Regions from separate parts of the Bacillus songklensis genome, predicted to be linked through region 2. Evidence: riboswitches for the same ligand, from Rfam matches in the RefSeq annotation. Region 2 holds a riboswitch; each other region holds the start of a gene.
What was found. Region 2 has a riboswitch for S-adenosylmethionine ahead of ACFOU2_RS25235 (methionine ABC transporter ATP-binding protein). Riboswitches for the same ligand answer to the same signal wherever they lie in the genome.

Region 1 (7,540 bases), on a different contig from region 2:
CAATCGTTATATTTCCAGCTTGATAACTAAACATGTGTCTTTTCGAACTCCCTTCTACAAAACTTCATTTTATAGGGAATGTGACATAATATCAAATGAAAAAATTGTAAATCCGCCTAACTCGGGGGCATGGATGCTGTTTTATCCATGTCCAATGATCTATGTGAATGTAGATATGCATTGAAATGATGCATTTTTTTTAATCAGTCTATCAAAAGTCCCGCTTCCTGCCGATATAAAAATAGGAAGAAACTTTTCCGTTGATGAAAAATGGTAGTAAAATAGTCTTGACATTCACATAATTAAAAATTGATGCTTTAACTTGGAGGGACATCATGAAAACCAAATTTGTTCACAGTCTGAGATTTAAGATGTTAGCCCTTATTGTCGCCGTCATTGTAGCGGCTACTTCAACCCTTGGCATCGCCAGCTATTTTGTGGCGAAGCAGCAGCTTGTCGAGGCGGGAAAACTAGATTTAAGAAATACGGTCGAAGGAGCGTTAACGGTTGTCGAGCGGCTTCACCAGCAAGAAAAATTCCAGATCATCAGTAAGGAAGAAGCGCAGCAGCAAGCGGCCGAACTGCTGGCCGGGCCGAAAATCAATGATAATAAGCGGGACTTTAAGCAATCCGGTTTTTTATATAAAGACAACGGCTATATTTTTGTGTATGACAGCAAGTATGTCGCACAAGTTCACCCGGTAGGCTTTGAAGGCAAGAATATGGCCGATTTGAAAGATCATAACGGGGAATCGGTCGTCCCTAATTTAATGAAAGCAGCCAAACAAAAAGATGAGAGCAAACGTTTCTATACATATTCCTGGAAAAATGAAGGGGAAGCAAAAGCGCGCAATAAAATCGCCTATTCCGTTTATTTTGAACCGTGGGATTGGATGATTGGAATCGGGGCATATGAGGATGAGTTTTATGAGCAGTTAAGTAAATTAAAGCTAATGACATTCATCTTTACACTTGCCGCTGTCGTCATCGCAAGTGTGGTGATGTACATTTTTACGCGCAGATACATCGTTTCGATTGAAAAAATCAGCAATGCGACCGATGAAATCGCAAATGGAAACTTACAAGTGGACGTACCGGTTTTAAAAGCGAAAGATGAGATCGGGATGCTGACAAACAGATATCAGCATATGATTGATAATATGAAGGAACTGATCACAAAAGTGAGCGAAACAGGACAAGCTGTTGCTGCGTCGTCCGAGGAATTGACAGCCAGTGCCGATGAAACGAAGTCGGCGGTAAATGAAGTGACAGTGTCCATCCAGGAAGTGGCAGCGGGGGCGGAAGGCCAGCTCGTGAATGTCGAGCAAACGAACCGCTCCATTCAAGAAATGGATCACCTTATCCAAGAGATGACCGTCCGTTCAAAAGAAGTGGAGCGTTCTGCTGAGGATACGTCCAAAGAGGCGGAAATCGGGAATGAGTCGCTGAACAAAGTAAAAGAACAAATGCAGCGCATCACGGATACGGTGACTCAATCAACGAACGTGGTGAAAACATTGGAAAGCCGCTCCACTGAAATCGGAAAAATTATTGAAGTGATTACCGGCATTTCCGATCAGACGAATTTGCTTGCCTTGAATGCTGCCATTGAAGCGGCGCGTGCAGGCGAGCACGGCCGGGGATTTGCGGTTGTAGCGGACGAAGTACGTAAGCTTGCAGAAGAATCGAAGCGCTCGGCCGATCAAATCGGAGCCTTAATCAAGGAGATTCAAGTCGATACGAAATCCGCCTATATGGTCATGCAGGAAAGCAATGAAAGCGTGGCGGTCGGCATGGATGTGGTCACCGAAGCAGGGCAAAACTTCTCGAAAATATTAGAGGACATTTTCCGCATCCAGCAGGAAATCAAGGAAATCGCGGGAGCAACATCGAACATCCGGCAGCATTCGGCTGAAATCACGAAAGCTACCCACATTCTGGAGGAAACGGCTCAAGTATCGGCAGCCAGCGCTGAAAGTGTGGCCTCAGCTTCCGAAGAAGAACTGGCTGCGATGGAGGAAATCTCAAGCGCCGCTTATTCATTGAGTCAATTGGCCCAAGATTTGCAGGATTTGTTGGTGAAATTCAAGGTTTAAGAAGAAGCTGATAGGTCTTCTTTTCCCTTTACAAGTATTTGGATATTTGGTAAATTAGTTGTTAACTGAATAGTTATCCAGAGTGACTGAGAGATCTGGCTCGATGACGTCACAGCAACCTGCATTGCGCAAGGTGCTCCGACCAGCAAAGCGCGTGCTTTGGATGATAAGACGGAAAACGGAACTCTTTTCGCATCTAAAGCGGAAAGAGTTTTTTGTTTGGGTCTGGTTCTCCTAAGCGAATGAAATAAAAGAGAGGATGGGGACCATGAGTTTAAGTGGATTAGTGAGAGGATATCTTTGTAAGAAGGATTTAACGGATGAGTTGGTGCGCCATGTGGCAGAAAGTTTAGAGAGGCGTTTACAGTCAGAAGACGAGCGATGTCGGGTGAAAGTTCAAAAACTTGAAAACTTTTATGAAATCGTCGTGTATCACACCCAGCATGTCCATGCGGTAGCATTGGATGTAAAAAAGGCAGGGGAGCTGCAGAAAAAACATCCTTATGCTCTTGATGAACAGCTTCTCGTTCAGTTGAAGAAAGTAGGACTTCGTCTCAGTGAAAACGTATATGTGTAAAAAAAGATGGTTCCTGCGTGAGTTCATGCGGGAACCTTTCTTATTCCATGGATTTACATCACACCTCTTATTTTTACAAATTTTAACAAATACTTTACACCTGCTTTATAAAAAAAGGACTAAATACCTATATAATGTAAATGTATTTTTACTAAAACATTTGAGGAGGAAAAACGATGAAATTAAACGAAAAGTATCGTATTTCAGCGACGACAATGGCCATTACAGCATATGCCCATCCTTCTTATCAGACAAAGATTTTTGATTTCTTCGGAGGATATTATACATCGATGCAACCGCTTGAACTCATCGAGGAAGCATGCATAAGGAGCGGCTCTACTTATGAGGGGAGGCGGAAATCCATTGTCTATTTGTTTCATTATGAGAAACGAACGCCTATTCCGATTTCTCCCTTACATAACATTTTTGCTTTTCCTACCACATCTACGAATCACTTTCATTGTACTTGGCTGTTTTTGCATCATATCCTTCAGATTGTGCCCCATCCAACGAAGACGAATCAATCCATCGTGACCTTTCGCAACAATGCCCAGCTTATCGTTCATGCTACACCCGAATTTTTGAAAAGTCAGCGACAAAAAACGGCCGCTTGTATGACGATCTTTCAATTTCCGATTCCGCCGCGGGATGATCAGGCCCTATTTTTATCATAAATAGGCGAGAAGACCCCCACCTGAAGGAATGAGAAGGGCGTAGCCCAATGAGTAGGTGGGGGATGAATCGCTTTCGGACAAGGGAAACGAATAAAGCAGCAGAGGAAATGAAACGAACAACGGCGATTTCTGCGAAACAAGGAGAAGCCGTAGCTGATACAGAAACGGCATTCCAGCAGATTGAAACAAACATCTCCAAAATGGTTTCCTCCATTCGTGATGTAACCGGCAGCATGAAGGAAATGGATCATTTAAAACAAGAGGTAGCAGAGGCCATCGAAAGCATTGCAGCCATTGCCCAGCAATCTGCGGCAGGGGCTGAAGAAATTACCGCTTCAGCGGAAGAACAAGTACGGGCAGTCAGTACGCTTTCCCATTCTGCAGAGGAGCTTCTTCAATTGAGCGAGCAATTAACTGACATCATCCATCAGTTTAAATTATAATGAAAATCCTCTCCCTTATGATGGGGAGAGGATTTTTGCGCAATGTGAATAATTTGTCAAAAAATTTACAAAAAATTTAAGTTCTAAATCGGAAAAAATGTGTTATCTTATACAACAAGAAGAGATGAAAGGAGCGTTTTCATGGAAGTGTCCATCGATCACGGAAATGAATTAAACAGCAAAGAGCTAATCGATCAAGTGATTGACTTTTTGGAAGAAGAACAACAAAGATAATAGAAGGAACGGAATGGGAAACCGTTTTTCATTTGGCCGCGGGCTGAGTGAAAGACGGTTTTTTTATTGGAGAGGAACGTATAAGCTCCGCTTTTCTTTAGGCCATATTCTCAATTGACTTGTCCAAATAAGCCAGGCACATCTCAGGTGAATAAGCTATAAATACATACAGTCAGCGAATGAGGGAGTGAATACGAATGCCGGCTATCTCAGGCAAGCAATATATAGACCGAATTAATGCCATGCAGCCGAACGTATGGATTCATGGCAAAAAAGTAGAAGGAAATATTTCATCACACCCCGCTTTTTCAGGTGTGATGAAAAGTCAGGCAGCTTTATATGACATGCAAGTCAACCCGGCCTTAAAGGATTTGATGACATATGCTTCTCCTAAAACTGGAGAACGTGTGGGAACGTCTTTTATGCAGCCGCTAACGAAAGAGGATTTGGAAAAGCGGCGATTGGCGACCTGGCATTGGGCGAACGCAACAGCAGGGATGATGGGGCGGTCCCCTGATTATATGAACACGGCGCTGATGGGCTTTGCCTCCGCTGCGGATGTGTTAAGAGGAAAGGAGCGGGCGTTTGCAGACAATTTACGCCTTTTTTATGAAAAGGCGAGGGAGGAAGATCTATCGTTTACCCATACGTATGTGAATCCGCAGGTGAATCGTTCCGGATGTTATGCAGAAAAAGAAGACAACATTGTTGCGGCACGGATCGTCGATGAAACAGACGACGGGATCGTCATCCAGGGGGCTCGCTTGCTGGCCACCCAAGGCGGCATTACGGATGAAATGATCGTGTATTCGACAGGCGGGAAAATGTTTGATGACACTTATGCATTTGCGTTTTCGGTTCCGAGCAATGCCGAAGGGTTGACATTCATTTGCCGCGAATCCTTTTCGTATGATTCATCTACCTTCAATCACCCTCTTGGTTCAAGATTTGAAGAGATGGATGCGATCGTGGTGTTTAATCGGGTAACCGTCCCATGGGATCGCGTTTTCTTTTACCATAACCTTGAAGCGGCCAATCAGATTTTTTTAAACAGCAGTTATACGCCGCTTGTGCTTCATCAAGTAGTCTCTCGTCAGGTGGTGAAAACGGAGTTTGTGTTAGGTGTTGCTCAGCTGATGGTTGATATGATTGAAATTAGCCGCTATCAGCACGTACAGGAAAAAATGAGTGAGATCATCATTGGATTAGAATCAATAAGAGCCTTGTTGCTGGCATCTGAATGGGAGGCGAAACAAGACCGATGGGGAACGATGGCGCCGAACGTTCAACCTCTGTATGTCGCAATCAATACGTATCCAAGGCTTTACCCGAGACTGATGGAAATTTTGCAGCTTCTTGGGGCGAGCGGACTTGTGTCGATTCCGACAGAGGCCGATTTTTCATCCGCCATTCAGGAGGATGTGGAGCATTATCTCCAGGGTGCCGCAAAGGGAGGAAAAGAGCGCGTGAAGCTGTTCCGTCTTGCGTGGGACATGTGCATGAGCGCGTTCGGAACGAGGCAAACCTTGTATGAGCGCTTCTTCTTCGGAGATCCTGTGCGATTGGCGGGAGATCTATATTGGGGATATGATCGAAAAGAGTGCAAACGGAAGGTAGAGGAGTTTTTGAACATGAAAAAAGAGAATGAAACGTCATGAAACAGGCAGGGAAATGAAAGGATTGCTGGATGTTTCCTTTCAATGTGAAAGGTCAACCTTTTATGAGCTTTTCACCGTTCCATACTGAAAATCTCCGTTCCCAAGAGGAAACGGAGATTTTTTAATGAGGTAAAAACGTCAATTGGTAGAAGAACAAGACAGCAAATATATAGACAAGCGGATGCACTTCTTTTGCTTTTCCTTTAATGATTTTCAATAATGGATAAGAAATGAAGCCCAATGCGATTCCTGTTGCGATGCTTGATGTAAGCGGCATGCTTAATACTACAAGGAAGGCAGGGAATGCTTCATCGAGCTCCGACCAGTTGATTTGAGCGATGGCTCCCATCATTAAGCTCCCGACGATAATCAGTGCTGGAGCTGTAATGGCTGAAATCCCGGATACCGCACCGACCAGCGGGCCGAAAAAGGCAGCGGCAGCGAAGAGAATGGCAACCGTTAATCCTGTTAATCCCGTGCGCCCGCCTGCTGCTACACCGGCAGATGATTCAATATAAGCTGTTGTCGGGCTTGTCCCGAACATGGCTCCAATCGACGTGCCGAATGAATCTGCCAGCAATGCCTGGCGGGCACGAGGCATGGATTTGCCTTTCATCAATCCGGCTTGTTGGGCCACACCGATCATTGTCCCTGTTGTATCGAAAATCGTGACAAGCAAGAATGAAAAGACGACAGCATATAAGCTGTGCTGAAACACATCGCCAAATGCCGTAAGCGGGTTGGCGATCATTAATCCTTCCGGAAGGTGAGGCGTCGCCACAAATCCTTCTTTAAATGAAAGGAGGCCCATAAAGTAGGCGAAGATTCCTGTGATGATCATTCCGAAAAACAACGCTCCGTTCACGTTTAAGGCCATTAATACAAGCGTGACAGCCAAACCGATCAAGGCTAAGACTACAGGACGGGAATGAAGATCGCCCAGTGCGACCAGGTTGGTCGGATGGGGGACGATGATCTTTGTTAAACGCAGACCGATAAAGGCGATAAATAAACCAATTCCGGCTGTAATCCCGTGTTTTAAGTTTTCTGGGATGGCTTCAATTAATTTTTCACGAAAAGGCGTTAATGACAAAATAACAAAAATAATACCGGCTACGAATACAGCGGCGAACGCCGTTTGGTAGTCAATGCCGCCGTGAGAACCGACTACAGAATAAGCAAAGTAAGCATTTAATCCCATTCCCGGGGCAATGGCAATCGGGTAGTTCGCTCCAAGCGCCATCCATAATGTACCGACAATCGATGCGATGATAGTTGCGGTAAAGACTTGCTCGAATGGAACACCTGCATCCGATAAGATGACAGGGTTCACAATCACAATGTATACCATCGTTAAAAACGTTGTAATCCCGGCTACAAATTCCGTTTTTATATTCGTATTGTTTTCTTTAAGTTTAAACATAATAACCTCCGAATAACGAACATTTAAAAAAGCCTTTACTATAATATTCGTATTTCACATGATTTGCAAGAGAAATACTGATTTTTCCCCCAAAAAATATGAGTCAATTTAAAGGATGTGCCTAAAAAGTTCGGTTTTTGTTGGTCTTTTTGCGCTTGAGAAAAGGGGAATAATGGTTTTTTCCTCCTATTGCTCAGTATCTTTTATCTTGCTTCTTTTCATGAACAGGTTCGAACATATGTCACTTTCTTCCCTTTCTGCAAACTTTGCAGAAAGGTTTCCCCCAAGATACTTCCCGTCCGGGAAGTATCTTGGGGGAAATCAACTGAGTTTGTTGAATAACGACTAGTTTTGTCATTTGTGAAGGAATCCATCTTTTTTCCGCGAAATGTGACAGTATCATAATGGGGATGGAGTGAGGAAAATGATGAAAAC
Region 2 (7,540 bases):
TTACGTTTTTTCTCCCCGCCTGAGAAACCTTCGTTTAAATAGCGCTGCGCCATGTCTGGATCCATTTCTAAGAAATCCATGTTTTTATCTAATTGACGGATGAATTTCATCAATGAAAGCTCGTCACCTTCTTCACGGCGAGCATTCATAGCAGAACGTAAAAAGTCTGCATTCGTTACACCGCTGATTTCACTTGGATACTGCATTGCCAAGAAAAGACCCGCACGTGCACGCTCATCCACTTCCATTTCCAATACATCTTGACCATCGATTGTGATACTTCCTTGTGTTACTTCGTATTTAGGATGCCCCATGATCGCAGAAGATAAAGTGGATTTACCTGTACCGTTTGGACCCATGATTGCATGGATTTCCCCGCCTTTAATTTCTAAATTGACACCTTTTAAAATCTCTTTGTCTTCAATCGAAACATGAAGATCTTTGATTGTTAAAGTTGAACCAGCCATGATAAAACCTCCAGTAATATGACGTATAATATATGAGATTACATCTTACATCATTTTGTATTCCATTCTCATTTTATTCTCATTACAATCTTATAACAATTGAAAAGTTATAGCAACCTTTTACCACTATCCAGGTAGTGAAAAACCCTACAATATTTCAATTTTTTTAGCATTTTAAATATATGTAAAAAAGCCGACCGAAAAAAGGACTCCCTTTTTCGGTCAGCCTCCTGAAACGGGACGCCATGTAAGTTTAGTAAAAACGAGTTTTTCAATGACGCCCATTTCGTATCAAAACAAAGAAGGGCACGTTTCGAGAGTGTGTAAACCAGTCTCAGATTGATCAAACTGAAATAACCTCTCATTCCTTTTCCGAAAAAAAATCCCAATTAATGAGTTTGTTGATTCAGTTCTTGAACACATTCTTGGACGAGTGTGACAGCCTGGCTCATTGCTGCTCCTCCTCCAAAGGCCGTCGCGACACCACACGCTTCTAAAATTTCTTGTTCAGATGCTCCTTGATCTAAACATCCTTTTGTATGGTAGATCGTACAGTACTCATCCTGAGCAACCAGGCTGATTCCAAGAGCGATGAGCTGCTTATCCTTTTTGGACAAGGTTCCTTCCTCAAAACAAGCCTCTGTAAAAGCGTTAAACGCACGGGCTACTTCAGGTAGTTTTTGAGTGAACTGACCAATTCCCGTTTTATAATTACGCAAAGCATTTTCAGTCGATGCGCGTGTCTCTTGTTGCATCGTTAACGTCAACTCCCATCTTACAATTTTTTCAACGTTAGTATGCTTAAAGTGGATAAATGTATACAAAAAAGCAATTGTCCCGATATGTGTCAGGTTACTTACTATAACCGAATGATAAGAATCAACAAAGCGAAATGGCAGAATGACAAAAAAGAGGCTGATGCCAAAACATAAAGAACATGCTTTTGCGTCAGCCTCCCGAACAGAAACCATCATGAGAAATCCCCGTAAAATCAAGAGTTTCATTGACAGTCCACTTCAGTTCAAAAGCGGAATTTCCATCTTTTATAGAATTATAGGATAGGTCCTTTTCATGTTATACGATGTTTGCTTTTTTGTGAGTTGATGGAGAGTTCTCCCAACATTCAATATTGTCGAGACCTTTAATGCTATCTTTATAGAAAACAGGATCTTTACCAGCTTTTTTCTGCTTTATATAATCGCTTAAGGCAGCAAAGGCTACTTTAGATAATAAAATGATTGCAATTAAGTTGACGATAACCATGAAGCCCATGAATAAGTCAGCTAGATCCCATACAAGTTGAACCTTTGCAACCGAACCGAAGATAATCATACCTAAAACACTGATTCTGTAAAGCATTAACCACGTTTTGCTCGTGTTTAAAAATTCAATATTGGTTTCACCGTAATAATAGTTGCCAATTAATGTACTAAACGCAAATAAGAAAACGATAATCGCAAGACAACCCGATGCCCAAGAACCAATATGTGTGCTTAATGCCGCCTGGGTAAGCTCAATACCGTCAAGTCCCGGCTGTTTGTAAGCATCAGAAAGTAAAATAATAAATGCTGTGCTTGTACAAATAATTAATGTGTCTGTTAATACCCCAAACGCCTGGATGAGCCCTTGTTTTACCGGGTGACTTGTTACAGCAGTTGCTGCAGCATTTGGAGCACTGCCCATACCCGCTTCATTCGAGAATAAACCGCGTTTAACCCCGTTCATTAATGCAGCACCAAGCGAGCCGCCTACAGCTTGCTCAATACCAAAGGCATTCTTCACAATAAGAGAAAGTACTTCCGGCATTTTCGTAATATTTGTCAGCACGATAAATAAAGCTACACCAATGTACAATACCGCCAGAACAATAACGATGTATTCGGACATTTTGGCAATGCGCTTAACACCGCCAAAAATAATGGCAGCAAAAACAATCGCCATAATAATTCCCAGCATTAAGCGATCTGTGCCAAATGAATTTTCAAACGCAATCGTAATCGTGTTTGATTGTACGGCATTAAACACAAGACCGAAAGACAGAGTGATTAAAATGGCAAAGAGAGCACCCATCCAACGTTTTTTCAAACCTTTTTCCATATAATAAGCTGGACCGCCGCGGAAACCATCTTTACCTTTTATTTTATAAACTTGCGCTAACGTACTTTCAACAAAGCTGGATGCTGAACCGATAATCGCAATCATCCACATCCAAAAAACGGCCCCAGGTCCCCCTAAAGCAACAGCAATGGCAATTCCCGTAATATTACCTGTTCCGACACGAGCAGCCATACTAATACAAAAAGCTTGAAACGGTGAAATACCGCCTTTAGAACGTGTTGCGCCTTCCATTAAAACACGAACCATTTCTTTCAACATGCGAATCTGTAGAAATCCTGATTTAAACGTAAAATAAAATCCGAAAGAAACAAGCATAATAATCAATAATTTCGACCAAAGGAACTCATTTGTTGCTCCAACTACTCCTTGCAGCAATTGCTCCATGACGTCACCTCGTATAAAATATAGTAGTTTATAAGAAAAAGAATGGATAAAACAAACAAAAAACATCAAGGTTAAAAAGAGTGAGACAGACCTTTAAATGTGAGGAATCCTCACATGAACTAATCGAATTATATATTGAGATAACAAATATGGCAATACAAATAAAAATATATAAACTATTATAAATATTAATTCTATTTAAAAAATATTTCAGATTAGCATGATCCGTTAACCGACTTATTTATAAAAGAAAGAAGCAATAAAAAAACCGTTTTCCTAAGCCATTGATATATCAACGACTTAGCGAAAACGGTCATTTCTTTTGAGCTGCCTTCTAACTTTACATTACTCAGCGGCAGGAACAACTGCACCTTTATATTCTTTATTAATGAAGTCTTTAATTTCTTTTGAATGAAGTACTTCTACCAATGCTTTGATTTCTTCTTTGTTTTCATCACCTTTGCGAACAGCGATTACGTTCACATAAGGGTTGTTTTCAGATGATTCTACGGCAATCGGATCTTTCGCAGGATCTAACCCTGCATCCAGCGCATAGTTGGCGTTGATTAACACAGCATCTCCCTCATTATTGTTATACACTTGAGGAAGCAATCCTGCTTCTACATCTGCTTCAAATTGCAGATTTTTCGGGTTTTCCGCAATATCGCTAACTGTTGCTTTCGTTTTGTCCACGCCCTCTTTTAATTTGATCAAGCCTTTTTCTTCAAGCATTGATAAAATACGGCCGTGATCCGCTACAGAGTTACTCATGATGACTTTAGCGCCTTTTGGAAGCTCTTCCAGGCTTTTATATTTTTTAGAATAAACGCCGATTGGCTCGATATGAATACCGCCCGCATTCACGAAGTCATATCCATTTTCTTTCTTTTGAGATTCAAGGTAAGGGATATGCTGGAAGTAGTTGGCATCAAGCTCTTTATCCGCTAACGCTTTGTTTGGTAAAACGTAATCCTGGAATGTTTTAATTTCTAGGTCAATTCCCTTTTTCTCTAATAAAGGCTGTGCTTCCTCTAAAATTTCAGCATGAGGTACATTTGATGCTCCGACTACCAGCTTTTTGTCGCCTTCATCAGCGCCCCCTCCAGCATTGTCATTGCCAGTACCGCATGCAGCCAAAGAAATAGAAAGAGCTAAAGCTGAAATAGAAGTTAATAATTTTCTCATTTTTTGGTTCCCCCTTAAAATTTTCGTATTAACGTTTATCGATTTTAGATGTGGCGAGATCGCCTATAAACTGAAGAATGAAGACAATTACTAGAATAAGAACTGTAGCTAAAAGTGTTACATCATTATGGTTGCGCTGGAATCCTTCTAGATATGCCAGGTTTCCTAATCCTCCGGCTCCAACTACCCCGGCCATCGCTGTATAACCAACAAGAGAAATGGCCGTTACAGTAATACCGGATACGAGAGCAGGCAATGACTCCGGAATTAAAACCTTAAAGATGATTGTACTTGTTTTCGCCCCCATTGATTTTGCGGCTTCAATGACTCCTTTATCAATTTCACGAAGGGCAATTTCCACCATGCGTGCGTAAAACGGCGCGGCACCGATAATTAAAGCCGGCAACGCTGCTTCCGCTCCTAAAATGGTGCCGACAATGGCCTTTGTAAAAGGAATCAATAAGATAATTAAAATAATAAATGGAATCGAGCGAAATACGTTAACAAAGGCTGAAACAATTAAATTAATGACTTTGTTCTCCCAAAGGTTTCCCTTTGAAGTCAAGAATAACAGCAAACCAAGGGCTATCCCAAGAAGGAAGGTGGCAATGACAGAGATGCTCGTCATGTAAAGTGTTTCAATCGTTGCTTCCACTAGTTTGTCGATCTCTACATTCGGAAATAATTGCTCAAGCATTGGCCATCACCTCCACTTCCACTTGCTGCTCCCGAATAAACGAAATAGCCTTTTGGACTTCCTGTTCAGCCCCATCAATATGAACGAACAGTGTGCCGTATGAACCGTTTTGAGTTTGGGACACTTTTCCTTGCAGGATGTTCACTGACACATCAAATTGACGAATAACATTTGTGATCCACGGCTGCTCGGCTGCATCACCTACAAATATAAGCTGAACGACTTGACCGTTTGGATATTTTTCTTTTACATGTCCAATTGCTTCAAACGTTTCTTCCGGTTCCGTCACTTGTTGAACAAATCGTTTCGTAATTGGTTGCTCCGGCTTTCGGAATACATGGAGTACATCCCCCTGTTCCACGATAAGTCCGTTTTCCATTACCGCGACGCGATGGCAAATTTTACGGATAACATGCATCTCATGGGTAATGAGTACGATAGTTAAACCAAGTTTTTCATTTATGTCGACTAACAAATCTAAAATAGAATCCGTTGTCTGTGGGTCAAGGGCAGATGTCGCTTCATCACATAGAAGCACCTTCGGATTATTGGCAAGAGCCCTTGCAATGCCTACACGCTGTTTTTGTCCTCCGCTCAGCTGGGATGGATAAGCATCTTCCCTGCCTTCTAAACCAACTAGTTTAATTAGCTCATCCACTCGCTTCAGGCGCTCACTTTTTGATATCCCTGCAATTTCAAGCGGAAACGCGATATTTTCTCTTACAGTACGTGACCATAATAGATTGAAATGTTGGAAAATCATACTGATTTCTTGGCGCGCTTTTCGAAGTTTTTCACCTTTAATTTTTCCGATGTCGTTTCCTGCCACTTGAACTGTTCCTTCTGTCGGAGTCTCTAATCCATTCAACAAACGAATCAAGGAGCTTTTACCGGCACCGCTGTATCCGATGATTCCGAATATTTCTCCAGGCTTGATCTGTAAATCTACATTGTTAACGGCTGTAACTATTCCATGCTTAGCACGGTAAACCTTTTTGACACCTGTTAATGTAATCATGCATTCTCACCTTCTTTTCGTTAAACTCGTTGTTATTCATCTTCCCCCGAACAGTTGCTTATAAATAAAAAGCCTTTCTGCATATGAATATGAGCAGAAAGGCTTTGTCATAGTTCCTTTCTCTCATCTTCCAAAGCTTAAACATGCTTTGTAGGAATTGGCACCATTTCAGCCATAACTGACGGTTGCCGGGTTTCATCGGGCCCAGTCCCTCCACCTCTCTTGATAAGAGTACTTATCGTTTCAAATATTCAGTTTATGTTAAGCAATTGTCGATTGTTGTCTAAAAGGTACGAAAGTGATTGTAGCACGTCCATATATCAGTGTCAATGAATTTGTTTTATTTTTCGTGCTATTTCTAATAGTTACCAAACACCGAATGTTCAGCTGTTCTGCTGAACGAGAATCAAACATTCACCGCAGAAGAGGTTAATCCAGTCGCCTCTTTAATTGCTTGCTCTAAATCCTCCACTAAATCATCGATATGCTCGATTCCCACGGATAAGCGAATAAGATCTTCACTTACTCCTGCGGCCTTCAGCTGTTCGGCATTTAATTGCTGATGCGTCGTGCTGGCAGGATGAATAATAAGACTCTTGGCATCTCCAACATTGGCGACATGAGACCACAGCTTAACCGAATTGATTAATTTCTGCCCGGCTCCCCTGCCCCCTTTAATTCCAAATACCAGCACAGCGCCGGCTCCTTTTGGCAAATATTTTTTCGCTTCTTCATGTTGAGGATGATCCTCAAGCTCAGGATATAGCACCCAATCAACGGCAGGATGCTGCTGCAAATATTCAACCACCTTTCTTACGTTGGCGATATGCTCTTTCATGCGTACATGGAGCGTCTCAAGCCCTAAGCTAAACTGAAAAGCATTAAACGGACTCATAGATACGCCAATATCCCGCAACAATTGAACTCTTGCTTTGACAATGTACGCAAGCGGCCCTAATGCTTCAGCATAGACAATATTGTGGTAACTTGGATCAGGCGTTGTAAATCCCGGGAATTTCGGTGAGTTCCAATCAAAATTCCCTCCATCTACGATAGCGCCCCCTAATGTTGTCCCGTTCCCCAACAACCATTTCGTAGCGGAATGAATAACGATATCGGCTCCATATTCAATCGGACGGCATAAATAAGGAGTTGCGAACGTATTATCCACAATTAACGGAATACCTGCTTCATGAGCGATTTCTGCTACCTTTTCAATGTCCAATACATTTAAGCTTGGATTACCGATCGTTTCAGCATAAAGAGCTTTCGTTTTTGGTGTAATGGCATGACGGAAGTTCTCAGGATTGGAAGGGTCAACGAATTTAGTCGTAATTCCGTAGCGCGGCAGTGTCGTGTCAAACAAATTGTATGTTCCTCCGTATAGATTGGATGCAGATACAATTTCATCCCCTGCCCCGGCTAGATTCAAAATGGCGGTCGTAATAGCGGCCATCCCACTTGCTACGGCTAAACTCCCCACTCCGCCTTCCAGCTGAGCGATTCGCTCTTCAAACGTTGTCACTGTCGGGTTATGTATCCGGGTATAAATATAGCCTGGTTCCTTTAAAGCAAATAAATCGGCAGCATGGTCTGTATCCTTAAATTGATAAGCATTTGACATATAAATCGGGAGCGAACGTGCTCCTGTTACAGGATCAGGATTTAATC
Region 3 (7,540 bases), on a different contig from region 2:
AGAGAGGCATATCCCTTTTTATATGGACAAAATGGAAATCGAGTCTTCTTTTTCTATCCGCAACCCGAATGAAAACATATTAATAGCAAGTTGGACATAAGATGAGGGGATATATGTTTTAAACGATAAAAATAAGAGAATGAATCGTTGTTATGGATAAAGGAGTGTGATAAAAGATGATAAGATGCGGGAAATGAATTATAAAGCGAAGGTAGAAGGGCAGCCTGCAAATGGCGTGGCAAAACAATAAATGAAAAAACAGAGGCTGATTCAGTAAAGAGACAAAAAAGCAGCGTTAAATCAACGCTGCTTTTTTAGTGCGTGGGGAAATCTTACAATTAGAAGCGCAGTTCCTCTTGGTTACCATCACGAAAAATTTTTATGCAACGAGATCGTGGACTGATGCAACGGCGAGTGCCGCGAGTGGTGCGTCGGCGAGTAGTACGGCGGGTAGTGCGTCGGCGAGTAGTACGGCGGGTAGTGCGTCGGCGAGTAGTACGGCGGGTAGTGCGTCGGCGAGTAGTACGGCGGGTAGTACGTCGGCGAGTAGTACGGCGGGTAGTGCGTCGGCGAGTGCCGCGGGTAGTGCGTCGGCGAGTGCCGCGGGTAGTACGACGGCGAGTGCCGCGAGTACGGCAGCTAGATGTTGGTTCCTGGAACATGAAATCTGCTAATTCGCCGGAAAGTACATCTTCTGCAGCTCTTTTAATTTCATCCGCTTGAATATGCAATTAAAAAACCTCCTTCGTAATAGGGTGATATATCTTCTTTTACTTTAAGATACGTAAAGCATGTTCCCTTTGATATAAGACAAGTGTGTATTTTTTGAAAAAATAGGAAATTGACTATAGTGACAAATATACAGGGCTCTTCATAATCTTTAGTAAGATTGAAAGGTGGTTATGGAGAGTGGAAGAAAAAAGTCAAATCCCTATTTATCAACTCATAGTGCATCCCAAAAATTTGCATGAATTAAAAAGCGATATATGGACAGAAGAACCCATACCGGCCGTATTAAAGATCGGAAAAAAACGATATGATATCGATTTTTCATTTCGGGGTTCTCATACACGAAAAATGAAGAAAAAATCATATAATATTCAATTTATTTCTCCGCAAAAATTTTATGGAGCAAAAGAAATTCACTTGAATGCCGAATATAAAGATCCTTCGCTGCTTCGGAATAAATTATCACTTGATTTTTTTTCTATGCTTGGCGCGCTATCCCCCGTGTCCAGGTTTGTATTCATAACTATTAATGCTAAAAATCAAGGTGTTTATTTACAACTGGAATCTGTGGATGAGCAGTTTTTACAAAAGCGGCAACTGCCGAAAGGGTCTATCTTTTACGCTGTAGACGGAGATGCAAATTTTTCATTAATGAGCGACTTGGACAAGAAGGTAAAAAACTCTTTGCTGGCGGGGTACGAAGCAAAAGTATTACAAGAGGGGGACGATGCAAAGCTTGAAGAACTAATTTATAAAATCAACACGTTATCCAATCATGAATTCTCTTCAGAAATAAAAAAATATTTGGATGTGGAAAAATATCTCTGTTGGCTAATTGGTATCATATGTACACAAAATTACGATGGATTTGTGCATAATTATGCCCTTTATCGAAATAGCGAATCAGGACAATTTGAAATCATTCCATGGGATTATGATGCAACATGGGGAAGAGATGTGAACGGGCGAGTGATGGAGCACGATTATGTAAGAGTGGAGGGATTCAATACATTAACAGCACGTTTGTTAAATGTTCCTGATATCAGAAAAGGTTATGTACAAAAGTTTGAGAAAGTACTGCAGGAAGCTTTCGCAACAGAAATATTGCAGCCAATTGTGTATAAACATTATGAACAGATCAGACCGCATGTACTAAAAGATCCTTATATGACCGAAAAGGTTAAACAATTCGATGCAGAACCGGAATTTATATTGAAGTTTGTACAAAAAAGAGGTGACTACATTAAGGAATTCATAAGCAGCCTAGAATAGTTTAAGTTTATCGTCTAATAGGCAGTTGTTGATTTTGAAAGAATTAGGCATTTGTAGCGAGTCAATATGTTTCTATGATACGTATATATACAGTATAAATAGCCACTATGGATAAAAGACAAGGAGGAAACAATTTATGTCAACTTATGATGTGAACAAGCAGACACGCTCATCTGCCTATCATTCATTTTTTACGCCCCTAGTCGGGAAAGTAGTAACAGTTTATCGCGGGGGGCCAGAATCAAAAACAGGTATTTTACTTGATGTGAATTCAGACTATCTTACACTTGCGGCACAAGATAACAACAACAATAACAACAATAAGAACAACAACAATAACAACAATAAGAACAACAACAATAACAATAATCAAGATAACCAGCAGCAGCAATACACAATCGTGTATTACAATCTCAGACATGTGAAGAGCGTTACAGAGGATTCTATGTCAAATTCTACACAAAACTATGTGCAAAACTCCATGAATTCAGGAATTATTCCCTTATTTGTGAAAGATAAAAGTTTTGCAGGAGTGATGTCAAAATTAAAGAACAAAGCCGTCCAAATCAATCAGGGTGGTCCTGAAAAGAAACAAGGAACGCTGTTAGATGTATTAGGCTCCCAGTATATTGTACTTATGACAGAAGACGATGGTGTTGTTTATTTTAACATTCAACACATAAAGAGTATATGTGAGAGCAACCAAGGATCCAATAATGGCAACCAAGCATTTAATAATGGCAACCAAGCATTTAATAATGGCTATCAAGCATTTAATAATGACATGAATGATAATATGATGTTGAATCAAACTCCTGAATATATGAAAGCGAAAAGCTTCAGTCAATTGTTCAGAAATTTATCCCATAAGTGGGTATCTGTAAATACAGGAGGTCCAGAAGCAGTAGAGGGAATTCTGGTAGAAACTAAACCAGATAGCTTCACACTTGTTCAAAACCAGGAAGTGTTGCGCTTGCAACCGTTTCACGTAAAAAGCATATGCTTAGGGCCTAAAGGTGCTTTAAAGCAAAATCAGCAAAACGATCAGCAAGATGATCAGCAAGATGATCAGCAGCAAGATCAACAGCAAGATCAACAGGAAGCGATGGTAGGTATGCAAGCAACGGATGGGATGGACTCAAGGGGTTCAGGCGGCTCAAACGACTCAAGAAGATCAAGAAGATCAAGACACTCTAATAGAGACTATAGAGAAATTCCGCGTGAGCAAGTCTTAAAAACAAAGGATTATCGCTGGAAAGGGTAAGTCAAATCAGCTCCATATTTTCCTTAATTGGGGTGCTCTTTGCACCCTTTTTGTTAGCACGAAAGGAAGGAGGAAAATGTAATGTTACAAAGATATATTGGAAAATATGTAGAGATGGAGATTACGGGGAAAACCTTCTTTACAGGCAAATTAATAGATGTGGGATTAGACATTCTTGTTTTATATGATGGAACACAGTTCATGTATATACCATTGCTGCATGTGCATAGTGTTAAGGAGGCATATACAGACGAATTAGATTTAGAGAATCATGATCCACCACCTTTAGTGCATGAGTCAGAAAGCATTTCTTATCGAAAAACGCTGCAATATGCTAAGGGACGCTTTGTAGAAATTTACGTTACAGGAAATAAGTCTCTACACGGCTATGTGACAAGCGTCTTAAATGATTATTTTGTTTTTTACTCACCTGTATATAAAACGATTTTTATTTCTTTACACCATTTAAAATGGTTAACCCCATACAGCCATAACTCAACTCCTTACACACTAAGCAATGAAGATCTTCCTGTCAATCCTTCAAATATTCCATTATCGCGTACATTTGAAGAGCAATTGAAGAAAAATGAAGGACGGCTTGTTGTATTCGATTTAGGGGATCAGCCAAACAAAATTGGTCTGATCAAAAATATTTCAAATAATATTGTAGAGCTGGCAAATGCAAACGGGGAGACTGTGTTTTGGAAGCTAATGCATTTAAAATCCATTCACTTGCCATAATAAAAGGTCGATGAGTTTACACTCATTGACCTTTTTTGGCTACAGATGAAAAAATCGGTTCCAGTTTATTGCTATAGTTCGTAAGAGCCGCAATTATTAAATGTATACGAGCAATACCCAGTAATATAATACAATGAGGGTAAATATAACAGTGATTGGTATAATAGTCAGGGTCGTTTTTAAATAGTGACTCCATTTTACATGAACTTTTGCCTGGTGTAACATGTGCATCCAAATGAGTGTGGCTAATGTGCCAATTGGGAGTAGAAGAGCTCCTATATCGCTTCCGATAATCATAGCTAAGTAGATTGTTTTCATTACTGGTGCGTCAAGGTTCATTTCTGTTAACGTAATTGTTCCGATCATTAGGGCAGGATGATTATTGAATAAATTGGATAAAAAGGTTAACAGCCATCCCATAATCATTGTGGCACTAAATAAATCTTCGGCTAACAAAGGATTGAGCTGCTCAACTAGGAAAACTGTCAAGCCAATATTATTCAATCCATAAATGACAATATACATACAAACAGCAAAAACGAAAATGTGCCAAGGTGTCTTCTTTAAGATATCGAGCGGAGACACCTTTAAATAAATCCATCTCCAAAAAAGAAGAGATAAGGAACACGTTACGGCTACCAATGAGACAGAGATATGGAGAAAGGAAGCGACAAACAAGCTTAACCGGACCGCCATTACAAAGAGCAAGACGTTTCTCATCAATTTTGTTTGATGAGCACGATTACTGGCTTTTAATGGATGGTAATAAGGGTCATTTATTTTCTCATAAGAATCTTTTGATGCCGAAAGGGTTTTAGGAAGAGTCTTTCGATAATAAAGAAATAACAGGTAGGACATAAACGAAAGACCCGCCATTCCCGGAACAATCATGAGGGCTGTATGCTCATACAAGTCCATATCAATAATTTTCAGCGCGATTAAATTTACGATGTTGCTGACACCAATTGGGGCGCTCGAAGCGGTTGCGACCAGTGCACCGCTTAACAAGTAAGGGATTTGATGATGGGGTTTTAGTTTAAGGTTTTTTAATAATATAAGCAGGATGGGGGTTGTGATAAGAATACTTCCATCATTGTTAAAAAAAAGTGTCATGAAAAAACATAATAAATTTGTCAGCCAAAATAAACGAATTCCTGACCCTTTTGAAAAAAGAAAAAGTTTAGCCGACATCCATCTGAAAAATCCAATGCTTTCCAACACGATAGCCATGATAATAGTAGAAATAATCGTGATGGCAGCTCCACTTACTTTCAATCCGATTTCTATTAAATTGTCTATTGTAACCGTGCCGGAAATGAGAACAATCATTGCCCCCATAAAAGCGGCTGTCGCTTCATTCATGCCTTTTGGACGGATAAAGATAAGAGACATAGTGAAAAGAAAAGCAGTAATGGTTAATAAAACTGAGGGCTCCATATTTACGTTATCACCTCTTTAGTTGCTATTCATTCGCTGCCCCCTCGATTGTCTCTATTATGCTTTTATACTTTATGTATACGAGCCTCCAGGTAAAAACGTACTAAACGGGTTTACTATTTTATAGTAATTCCGCAATCATCTCTATCATACAAACGACTATAAAACATAATTTCGATTTTTGAGAAAATTCTTATTGACAAATAAAGGTTTCTTGATTAAAGTTTATAACAAGAAGCAAATGACCGATAATGAATTTAATATTTATATTGCTCTTATCCAGAGAGGCAGAGGGACTGGCCCTATGACGCCCGGCAACCATCAAATCAAATCATTTGATTTGAACGGTGCTAATTCCTGTAGAACGGTGATGTTCTAGCAGATGAGAGTTTCCGTTAGTGACATAACCGAAACGAACACTCTTCCATCTGCAGAAGGGTGTTTTTTTCATGAGTTGACGATTCATTCCGCATTGGAAATAAAAGACATTTGCTTTTTAACTTGAGGATCACCTTCAAAATATCTCTTTTCGAAAAATTCAAAACTTTTGGTGCAGAGAAAGAGCTGTTTCGTGGGTGGATGAAAAATGTTTTTGCGAGAGAAATTCTTACGACAAGGAGAGAACGAGAAATGCATATTGAGACATTGTTAGTTCGATCCGGGGTAGGGAAAGATCCTTCAACCGGATCCATTACCACCCCGATCTATCAATCATCAACTTTCCAGCATCCGCGTTTAGGAGAGAGCACCGGGTATGACTATTCACGAACAGCCAACCCGACAAGAACGGCTCTTGAAGATGCTATTGCGGTACTGGAAAGCGGAGCGGCAGGGTTTGCTTTTTCTTCAGGAATGGCAGCCATTGCAGCTGTTTTCAATTTATTTAAAAATGGCGATCATTTAATAGTGTCAGAAGATTTATATGGAGGAACCTATCGACTGTTAAGCGATATTTTACAAGACATAGGTGTAAGTGTCAGTTATGTAAATACAGCGAACATTGATGCAGTGAAGGAAGGAGTTCAATCAAATACAAAGGCAATCTTCATTGAAACGCCGACAAATCCGTTAATGCAAGTGACAGACATAGCGGCGATGGTGGAAATTTCTCAACAGCATCAATTACTTACCATTGTGGATAACACGTTTTTGTCTCCTTATTGTCAGCGGCCAATCGAGCTGGGAGCAGATATTGTGGTACATAGCGCCAGCAAATATATTGGAGGGCATAATGATGTGATTGCAGGTTTGGTTGTCACTCGATGTAGCGAGCTAGGAGAGAAAGTCAAATTTTATCAAAATGCAATCGGAGCCATTTTAGGACCGCAGGATAGCTGGTTGTTGCTGCGGGGAGTGAAGACCCTGGGCCTTCGAATGGAAAAACACCAGGAAAATGCCTTGAAAATTGCCCATTGGCTAGTGGAACAGCCTGATGTGGAACACGTATATTACCCAGGACTGGAAACGCATCCGGGTTATGAAATTATGAAAAAGCAATCAAGCGGATTTGGCGGCATGCTCTCCTTTTCCGTTCGGGATGAAAATCTTGTTCCATATTTATTGGAGAATTTGAAACTAATCACGTTTGCAGAAAGTTTAGGGGGAGTAGAGAGTTTAATTACGTTCCCGGCAAGACAAACACATGCGGATATTCCGGAAGAGATTCGCAATGCCATTGGGGTAACAAATCGCTTGCTGCGTTTTTCCGTTGGAATTGAACATGCAGATGATATCATTCAAGATTTAAAGGAGGTATTCGATGCTTACCGAAAATGAACGCAGTCTCCAATTTGGTACAAAGCTGATCCATGCTAAAACAGATATCGGCGAACATTACGGAGCGGTTTCAGTTCCGATTTATCAAGTGTCTACCTTTCATCAAGATGTAGAAGAAACCAACCGTTACGATTATTCTCGTTCCGGAAACCCAACCAGGGAAGCACTTGAACAAACAGTGGCACAGTTGGAAGGAGGAAACGCCGGGTTTGCCTTCTCTACCGGAATGGCTGCTATTTCCTCTGTGCTTTGTCTATTCCAAAGCGGTGATGAAATTATTGTTTCTCATGATATTTACGGAGGAACATACCGCGTATTAAC
Region 4 (7,540 bases), on a different contig from region 2:
GCTGCCCGCAGCTTTGAAGGTGCATTGTATGTAGGTGATCCGAAAACGGTAGCTGAAAAAATCATTCATCTAAGAAAGAACGTTGGCATCACACGCTTTCTGCTGCACGTACCGGTTGGCACAATGCCCCACGATGATGTGATGAAAGCGATCGAATTATTAGGAAAAGAAGTGGCGCCAATGGTTCGAGAAGAAATATCTAAATGGGAAGCCAAGAATGAAGAGAAGTAAGTGATCGGATTTTTTCGCTCTATTCGGGCGGTTGTAAGGGGCAAGGAGACATGAGGTAACCCGAGCGTTTTAAATGAGGAATATAATAATGAAAGAAACTAGGTTCAGTCCTCCCGTTCAATGAAAGTATGACCGGAGCGGGGGAGTGGGCCTTTTTTCTGGACTCTGAAAAAGGGTATCAAACACTTTCAATCAAACACTGGAATACTTGCATTGTTGGCTTTTCATGAAACCTTGGTTACGTAAGTACTTTTTCAACTCTGTTAAAGAATGATACTCATATTTGTCCTTCTGTTCAATTGGTGTTATAATTCGGCTAAATAATCAGAACATATGTGCGGGTGGAAATATCTATGATTGAATCGGTAAATTTATACATTCAAAAACTTGTTAATCTATATTCCCAACACACTGATGCGGAATATGCTGAATGGTCTAAAAAATATTTAAGAAACCAATATGAATTTTTAGGGATTAGAACCCCTATTCGTCGTCAATTAATGAAAGAATTTGTAAAAGAAAATGGGTTGCCGCCAAAAGGGAGACTGAAAGATGTCGTTTTTTCTCTTTGGGATCTTCCGGAACGTGAATATCAACAAGCAGCATTTTTTAGCAAGTTTCTTTTCAGTAGCAAATTTTTAATGGCTTCATCTAACAGCTCAGATATAGGAGTTTTTATTTCATCCGAAAGTTATTTTAGTTAATGATATCATTTAACCTTTCCAGCGTTTGATAAAGCTTTTCTTGTTTTTAGACCACAATTTTTTATTCATATCTATCATCTCTGATGTTAGATGGGTCAAGACATCAGATCAGATTCCCATGGGCGTTAAATACCCCAATCCTTAAATCTCTTTTGACGGAAAGTATTGTTATTTATTCGTTGGAATTCAATAAGGGCAAACGTAACAAGAATTAACAGATCAAGTCATCAGAACGGACTTAGGGATCAAAGAATTAGCTGTTTGTTCAAATGGGCAAGTGTTCAAGAACATCAACAAAACAGTAAAGTAGAGAAACTAGAGAAGCGTCTTCATAGGTTTTAGAGAAGAATTTCTCATAAAAATGAACGTGTCTCCCTATCTCCAGGGAATTGTCAAGGGGTTGATCATCATTGTCGCTGTATTATTGCTGAGAAAAAAATAGCCCGCTCGGAGACATATTGTGATGCGAGGGGGCTATCGATTTTACATGTGTTGGGACACTCCATAGCAATGGGAGACAAAGAGAGAATACGTTTTAATTGCTATTTTTTTATTGACAAAACCAAAATATACTTGTATTATCTAAAGAGTCAATTTATTCATAATACTTATCAAGAGAGACCGAGGGATTAGGCCCGATGACGTCCGGCAACCCCCTTAATGGGAAGGTGCCAATTCCTGCAGAATGACTTTCATTCTGAAAGATAAGTCGAAATATAGATCATGTTTCGATGCTCTTTTCAGTTGAAAGGGGCATTTTTTGTTTGAATGATAGATTGCCAGCAGATCCTTTGAACAAGTCTTTTAACATAAAGCAATAACGATATGAGTTTGAACATATTTTCAAAGAGGCTGTCCTCCTGTGTATGTCATACATAATACCGAGAACCACTCGTTCAGAAATTCTAGTTTTAGGGAAAATGAGGTCATCATATGATTGAAATTCAAAATCTTTCAAAGGTTTATAAAACAAAAAACGGGTTAGTGAAAGGTGTGGACGATGTTTCGATCACTATTCAAGAAGGAGAAATCTATGGGATTGTAGGATATTCCGGTGCCGGAAAAAGCTCCTTGCTTCGTTGTATTAATCTATTGGAGAGACCTACCTCCGGAAAGATTACGGTTGATGGGACTGATTTAACATCTTTAAAAGGTGAAAACTTGCGTGTAGCAAGATTAAAAATCGGCATGATTTTCCAACACTTTTATTTAATCAGCCAAAAAACAGTGTTTGAAAACATTGCTTTTGCTTTAAAGGCTGCCAAAATGCCGCTGGATCAAATAAAAGGGCGGGTAGAGGAACTGCTCGAAATGGTTGGTCTTTCCGATAAAAGAGATGTCTACCCCACACAGCTGAGCGGCGGGCAAAAACAACGGGTTGCCATTGCAAGGGCGCTTGCCAATAACCCGTCCGTGCTTTTATGTGATGAAGCTACATCTGCTTTGGATCCAAAGACGACTAAGTCGATTTTGAATCTATTGAAAAAAATTAATAAAGAGCTCAACATTACCATTGTGTTAATTACTCATGAGATGGATGTTGTAAAGGAAATTTGCAACCGGATGGCCATCATGCAGGACGGAAAGGTTATTGAAGAAGGTTCTGTCTATGATATCTTCGCTAATCCAAAGACCGAATTAACAAAAGAGTTTATTGAAAGTGTCGTTTCCTTTGAAGTGCCTGAGACGATTATAAGCCGTTGTGAAGGACCTATTGTGAAGATCATGTTCAAAGGGAAAATCGCGGGTGAAGGGATTATTTCAGATACACTTCAGCAATTTAATGTGAAAGGCAACTTCCTTCATGGTTCCATTGAATATATTCAAGAAATGCCGCTTGGTATCTTTATTATGGAACTAAAAGGACAAAAGGAAGAAATCAAAACAGCCCTTCAGTATATTGGAAAACGGGAAGCGCAAGTGGAGGTGTTACGTGATGGGCATTGATTTCAATCATCTTATAGAACTAATTCCTGATATAAACCAAGCGTTTATTCAAACGATTTATATGATTACCATCTCTCTGGCAGTTTCAGTTGTCGTTGGGCTGCCAATCGGGATTTTATTATATGTCACTGATAAAGGGTTATTTTTTGAAAATCGTTTAGCCAAAACGGTATTAGATTTTGTGGTGAACATGGTGCGGTCGATTCCATTTATTATTTTACTGGTTGCGTTACTTCCATTCACAAAATTTTTGGTAGGTACAACCATTGGGCCAACCGCAGCAAGTGTGTCCCTTTCAGTTGCAGCCATCCCATTTTTTGCCCGGATTGTGGAGACTGCTTTAAGGGAAATCGATAATGGAGTCATTGAAGCAGCTGTTGCTGCCGGTGCAACTCCGTGGATGATCATAAAGGATGTATTGTTACTGGAAGCCAGATCCGGGATTATTTCGGGTATTACATTGACGCTCATTAGTTTAATTGGGTTTTCGGCAATGGCAGGTACTGTCGGAGGCGGCGGAATTGGCGATTTGGCCATTCGCTTTGGCTATTATCGATATGACAATACCATTATGATTGCAACAGTTGTCATCTTAATTGTTCTAGTTCAGGTCGTTCAGCTTCTAGGTGATTTTATCGCCAAAGTTGTAGATAAAAGATAAAGAGAAAGAAGGAGAAGATTATGAAAAAATGGCTCACAGCTCTTATTCTAGTATTCATTGTGGGAGCTTTATCAGCTTGTGGTAACTCAGGCGGCAGCGAGAAGGCAAACACAGATACGAAAGAAGTTAAATTTGGTGCGACTGCTGGCCCTTATAGTGATATGGTGAAGAAAGCTATTGCACCAGGATTGGAAAAAAAAGGATATAAAGTGGAGGTTGTAGAATTCAGTGATTACATACAACCCAATATGGCGTTAGATCAAGGTGATATTCAGGCGAATCTGTTCCAGCACACGATTTACCTTGAGAATTTCGAAAAAGAAAATAACATGGATTTAACGGCATTAATTTCGGTTCCAACAGCACCGATGGGAATCTACTCCAATACGTACAAGTCTCTGGATGAAGTAAAAGACGGAGCAACCGTTACAGTTCCAAATGATCCAACGAATGCAGCACGTGCTTTTAATACCTTGCAGGATGAGGGCTTAATCAAACTTGATGAAAATGCAGATCCGCTTACGGTTTCTGAAAAAGATATCGTAGAAAACAAGAAAAATCTAGTATTCCAGCCAATTGAAGCAGGTCAGCTTCCTCGTTCAGTCGAAAGTGCGGACTTAGCAGCTGTACCTGGAAACTTTGCGCTGGCAGCGAAGATGGACTTGCTTAGTGCATTAGCTCTTGAAAATATGCTGGATCCTTACCGTAATATCGTGGCTGTAAAAGCAGATAATGAAGATTCTCAACTCGCAAAAGATATAAAAGAAGTGGTAGAATCAGAAGACTTTGAGAAAGTGATTGATGAAGAATTTAAAGGATTTGGAAAGCCTGAATGGATGAAGAAATAAGTAACTTCTTATAAGTAGCTAGCTGTTCAAATTTCATACTTAAGGCCAGTCCCCCGCCGGGTTAACCATTTAACTTAATGGGGGACTGGTCTTTTTTTCGCGAAATGAAGAAGGAGATTTGTTCTTCATAAAGAGATATCTGGGAATTTACAAATTAGCTTAAGGGGAGAGAGAAGAAAATGAAATTGAGAAAGAAGGCTGCAAGCGCCATTGTTGCGGGGGCTTTATTAGCATCTTTACCATTCAGCGTTTTTGCAATGAACAAACTATAACATCTAAAGCGGGGGGCCGGACCCCTTTTTCGTTTTTCTGATTTTAAAATCATCAAGCCTTTGTTGCCACACCGCTCGTTCTTGAGACAGAGGGCTTTGTCTTCCAGTATAAAGCGATGAAGGCTAGGGTTATTAAAAAGTGGCTCTGTTATTATTTGTTGTTGATTTTTGAATTTCTCATTAGACTAAAGGAACAGAACTTAAATTAAAATGATACCAAAGATGATTCTCATCATATATAATTGGTAAAAGAGGAAATTTATTACAGGGAGTCTGGGGAACTATGTCAACAAAAATACATAATGGTGCTTTTACAGCAGAAACCGAGGATGGGTTTGTTGTATTTATCATTGGTGTTCGCTTAAATAAAATACGGGCTTTATTTAAGTGGTTATCAGCGATAAAAGCAATGATGCCAATGCTAAAAGAATTGTATCAAAATCCAGAGTTAGGCTTTTTACAGGAACAAACCGTCATTGGTTGGCGTACAGTGACAACAATTCAATACTGGAGAACGTATGAACAACTGGAAACATATTCAAAGGGTAACATTCATTCTGAGGCATTGAAAAACTTCTATAAGAAAATCGGTAAAAGCGGTTCAGTAGGCTTGTACCATGAGACATATAAAGTCGAAAAAGACGAATCACTATATATTAATATGCCAGTTTACGGTTTGGCTAAAGCCTTCTCACATATTCGTATTAATAATAAACTTAATACCTCAAAGAAACGAATGGAAAGAGCTTAACACCTTTTGAAAAACAAACGTAGAATTCTATTTTCAGTATACGCCCTGACAAGGGTGTTATTTTTTTGTCAAAATCAACAATAAACATTAACAAAGCCAAAAAAAGTAAGGCCCCAGGCTAGCAGCGGTCCAATCAGATCCCACTTGCCAATAAGGGTGAGAAAGGCTGGAATCGTTGCGGTGACCCATGCTTGAATGATTGCTACCCAACCGGTGAAAGCGTGCAGGCAAGCAATAGATAAAATAAGGTCCAGAGGAAAGACCACATAAGCCAGATAATGCCGAACTTTATGTCATGAAACTGGGTAAAACTCATATAGCTGTAACCGAGGTCAAGAATGGCAACCCATAGGGAATACCAGCCGACGCCGGAAGAATCCAACTCTTTGAGATTGGAAATTCCCACATAGAGGTAAGTCAAGCCAAAGAGAAAAACACCGGAGGCATTAAAAATCGCCCAAGGATCTCCTCCCGCTTTAAAATTAAATAAAAAGGCGTAATAACCTGGATGACCCCAATAAAGAGGTTGAAAACTCCTGCACTTTTTCCATCAACCTTCCCTAAAAGCATTAAGCTGTTCACAAATAATACTGCACCCACATACATAAAACCCACCGTGTTCATTCTTTCACCCTCCTTGACTCTCAAGAGATTGATTCTTTCCATTAAAAGATAATTCTTCATCTGTACGGCTTTGCTGCTCTTTGACTTTCACTAAATTTGGCTTACCGTTTTGCATTTCGGCAACGAATAATGTCGACGCTTCTCCTTGTAATCGCTGGCTGATTTGTGCTGCAAGGGGAACCTCAATATATTTTCGGATCGTACGCTTCAGGAATCTCGCTCCATATCGTTTGTTCAATCCTTCTTTGATCAAAAATGCGCGGGCAGCTTCATCGAGCCGAAGTTGACAGTCATACTTTCGGATCCGAAGATTAAGAGATTCGATATTCATATCAAGAATGTGTCCAAGCACTTCTTGATGGAGCCATTGAAAGACAAAGATATCATCGAACCGATTGATAAATTCAGGGGTAAATCTTTTTTCTAATTGTTGAAGCGTCACATTGCGAAGGAAATCCTGTTCACTTTTCCGCCAGTTTGAAGGGGTGAGAAACTTATATTAATTACAGCTAAAGGGAGCATTTCTTAAATAAGGGATGCCCCTGTTTTATTTTTTCAATAGGCACAGTAACCAGTTGAAGCCCAAGTCATACACTATGATAAAGGATTTTCACTTAATAATCCCATAAAAGAGGAGCATTATGATGGGAAAACGTACTATTAATCAAGTGGGCGGAAATGTGCCACAACCTATCCGAAGTGATGGAGCTGGAGGGATTGACTCCGGCCCGCGTAATATTATGCGGGATCTTCAAAATCCGGATATGCTCGTTCCACCTATTACAGATGCTGGCTTGGTTCCTAACTTGAAATTTTCATTCTCAGACACTTCTATGATATTAAAACACGGTGGATGGTCCCGGGAAATCACCGTCAGGGAACTTCCGATAGCGACCACCCTTGCTGGAGTAAATATGAGCTTAACTGCCGGTGGAGTGCGTGAATTCCATTGGCATCCCAATAACGACGAATGGCAGTATTACCTTACCGGACAAGGGCGAATGACTGTATTTACTGGAAACGGTGTAGCTCGTACATTTGATTATAGAGCTGGTGATGTCGGATATGTACCCTTTGCTACTGGACATTATATTCAAAACACCGGTACCGAAACATTATGGTTTTTAGAGATGTTCAAAAGCAACCGCTTTGAAGACGTGTCGCTAAATCAATGGATGGCACTCACTCCTAAAGAATGAGTTAAGAGCAACTTAAATGTTGGATCAGAACTGATCGATTCTCTACGCAAGGAGAAATGGCCTGTTGTTAAATATCCAGGGTTTTCCTACTATCCAAAAAACAGGTAGATAAGAGTAGATTTAATTGACAATTTTTATGATATTCCTACGGGTTAAGAGTCGTAACATATTAGAACCTAATGCCGTTTCAAATTGGTCATTGTTAAAGAAGAGGTGAAGATGCAATTTTTCTGACTTAGATATAATCCAATGCCACCAAGCCATCGGAATAAAAACAACTTGACCAGGTTTCGCAATATAGGT

Region 1: another riboswitch for S-adenosylmethionine. It lies ahead of ACFOU2_RS07480 (hypothetical protein); the one in region 2 lies ahead of ACFOU2_RS25235 (methionine ABC transporter ATP-binding protein).
Region 3: another riboswitch for S-adenosylmethionine. It lies ahead of ACFOU2_RS12025 (trans-sulfuration enzyme family protein); the one in region 2 lies ahead of ACFOU2_RS25235 (methionine ABC transporter ATP-binding protein).
Region 4: another riboswitch for S-adenosylmethionine. It lies ahead of ACFOU2_RS19375 (methionine ABC transporter ATP-binding protein); the one in region 2 lies ahead of ACFOU2_RS25235 (methionine ABC transporter ATP-binding protein).

What each region holds. Positions count from the first base shown of each region.
Region 1 is NZ_JBHRZT010000026.1:74,953-82,492, reverse strand. Features, by position in the region: gene ACFOU2_RS07495 (M48 family metallopeptidase) at 1-34, opposite strand, end outside; partial or broken gene ACFOU2_RS07490 (cache domain-containing protein) at 336-1,154, shown strand; gene ACFOU2_RS07485 (methyl-accepting chemotaxis protein) at 1,149-2,096, shown strand; SAM riboswitch class I at 2,167-2,269, shown strand; gene ACFOU2_RS07480 (hypothetical protein) at 2,365-2,673, shown strand; gene ACFOU2_RS07475 (competence protein ComK) at 2,850-3,347, shown strand; gene ACFOU2_RS07470 (hypothetical protein) at 3,395-3,790, shown strand; gene hpaB (4-hydroxyphenylacetate 3-monooxygenase, oxygenase component) at 4,222-5,682, shown strand; gene ACFOU2_RS07460 (NCS2 family permease) at 5,804-7,105, opposite strand; gene ACFOU2_RS07455 (MerR family transcriptional regulator) at 7,530-7,540, shown strand, end outside.
Region 2 is NZ_JBHRZT010000073.1:424,397-431,936, reverse strand. Features, by position in the region: gene sufC (Fe-S cluster assembly ATPase SufC) at 1-467, opposite strand, end outside; gene ACFOU2_RS25255 (carboxymuconolactone decarboxylase family protein) at 857-1,222, opposite strand; gene ACFOU2_RS25250 (alanine/glycine:cation symporter family protein) at 1,542-2,969, opposite strand; gene ACFOU2_RS25245 (MetQ/NlpA family ABC transporter substrate-binding protein) at 3,315-4,154, opposite strand; gene ACFOU2_RS25240 (methionine ABC transporter permease) at 4,183-4,851, opposite strand; gene ACFOU2_RS25235 (methionine ABC transporter ATP-binding protein) at 4,844-5,869, opposite strand; SAM riboswitch class I at 5,990-6,101, opposite strand; gene ACFOU2_RS25230 (O-acetylhomoserine aminocarboxypropyltransferase/cysteine synthase family protein) at 6,276-7,540, opposite strand, start outside.
Region 3 is NZ_JBHRZT010000052.1:153,069-160,608, reverse strand. Features, by position in the region: gene ACFOU2_RS12050 (CotG/ExsB N-terminal domain-containing protein) at 339-731, opposite strand; gene ACFOU2_RS12045 (CotH kinase family protein) at 910-2,001, shown strand; gene ACFOU2_RS12040 (spore coat protein) at 2,138-3,265, shown strand; gene ACFOU2_RS12035 (DUF2642 domain-containing protein) at 3,347-4,006, shown strand; gene ACFOU2_RS12030 (arsenic transporter) at 4,103-5,443, opposite strand; SAM riboswitch class I at 5,716-5,832, shown strand; gene ACFOU2_RS12025 (trans-sulfuration enzyme family protein) at 6,074-7,219, shown strand; gene ACFOU2_RS12020 (trans-sulfuration enzyme family protein) at 7,203-7,540, shown strand, end outside.
Region 4 is NZ_JBHRZT010000072.1:110,151-117,690, forward strand. Features, by position in the region: gene ACFOU2_RS19360 (LLM class flavin-dependent oxidoreductase) at 1-231, shown strand, start outside; gene ACFOU2_RS19365 (DNA alkylation repair protein) at 585-935, shown strand; SAM riboswitch class I at 1,541-1,646, shown strand; gene ACFOU2_RS19375 (methionine ABC transporter ATP-binding protein) at 1,869-2,882, shown strand; gene ACFOU2_RS19380 (methionine ABC transporter permease) at 2,872-3,543, shown strand; gene ACFOU2_RS19385 (MetQ/NlpA family ABC transporter substrate-binding protein) at 3,564-4,391, shown strand; gene ACFOU2_RS19390 (DUF4188 domain-containing protein) at 4,947-5,414, shown strand; partial or broken gene ACFOU2_RS19395 (AmiS/UreI family transporter) at 5,489-6,098, opposite strand; gene ACFOU2_RS19400 (hypothetical protein) at 6,043-6,480, opposite strand; partial or broken gene ACFOU2_RS19405 (cupin domain-containing protein) at 6,677-7,345, shown strand; partial or broken gene ACFOU2_RS19410 (cupin domain-containing protein) at 7,394-7,540, opposite strand, start outside.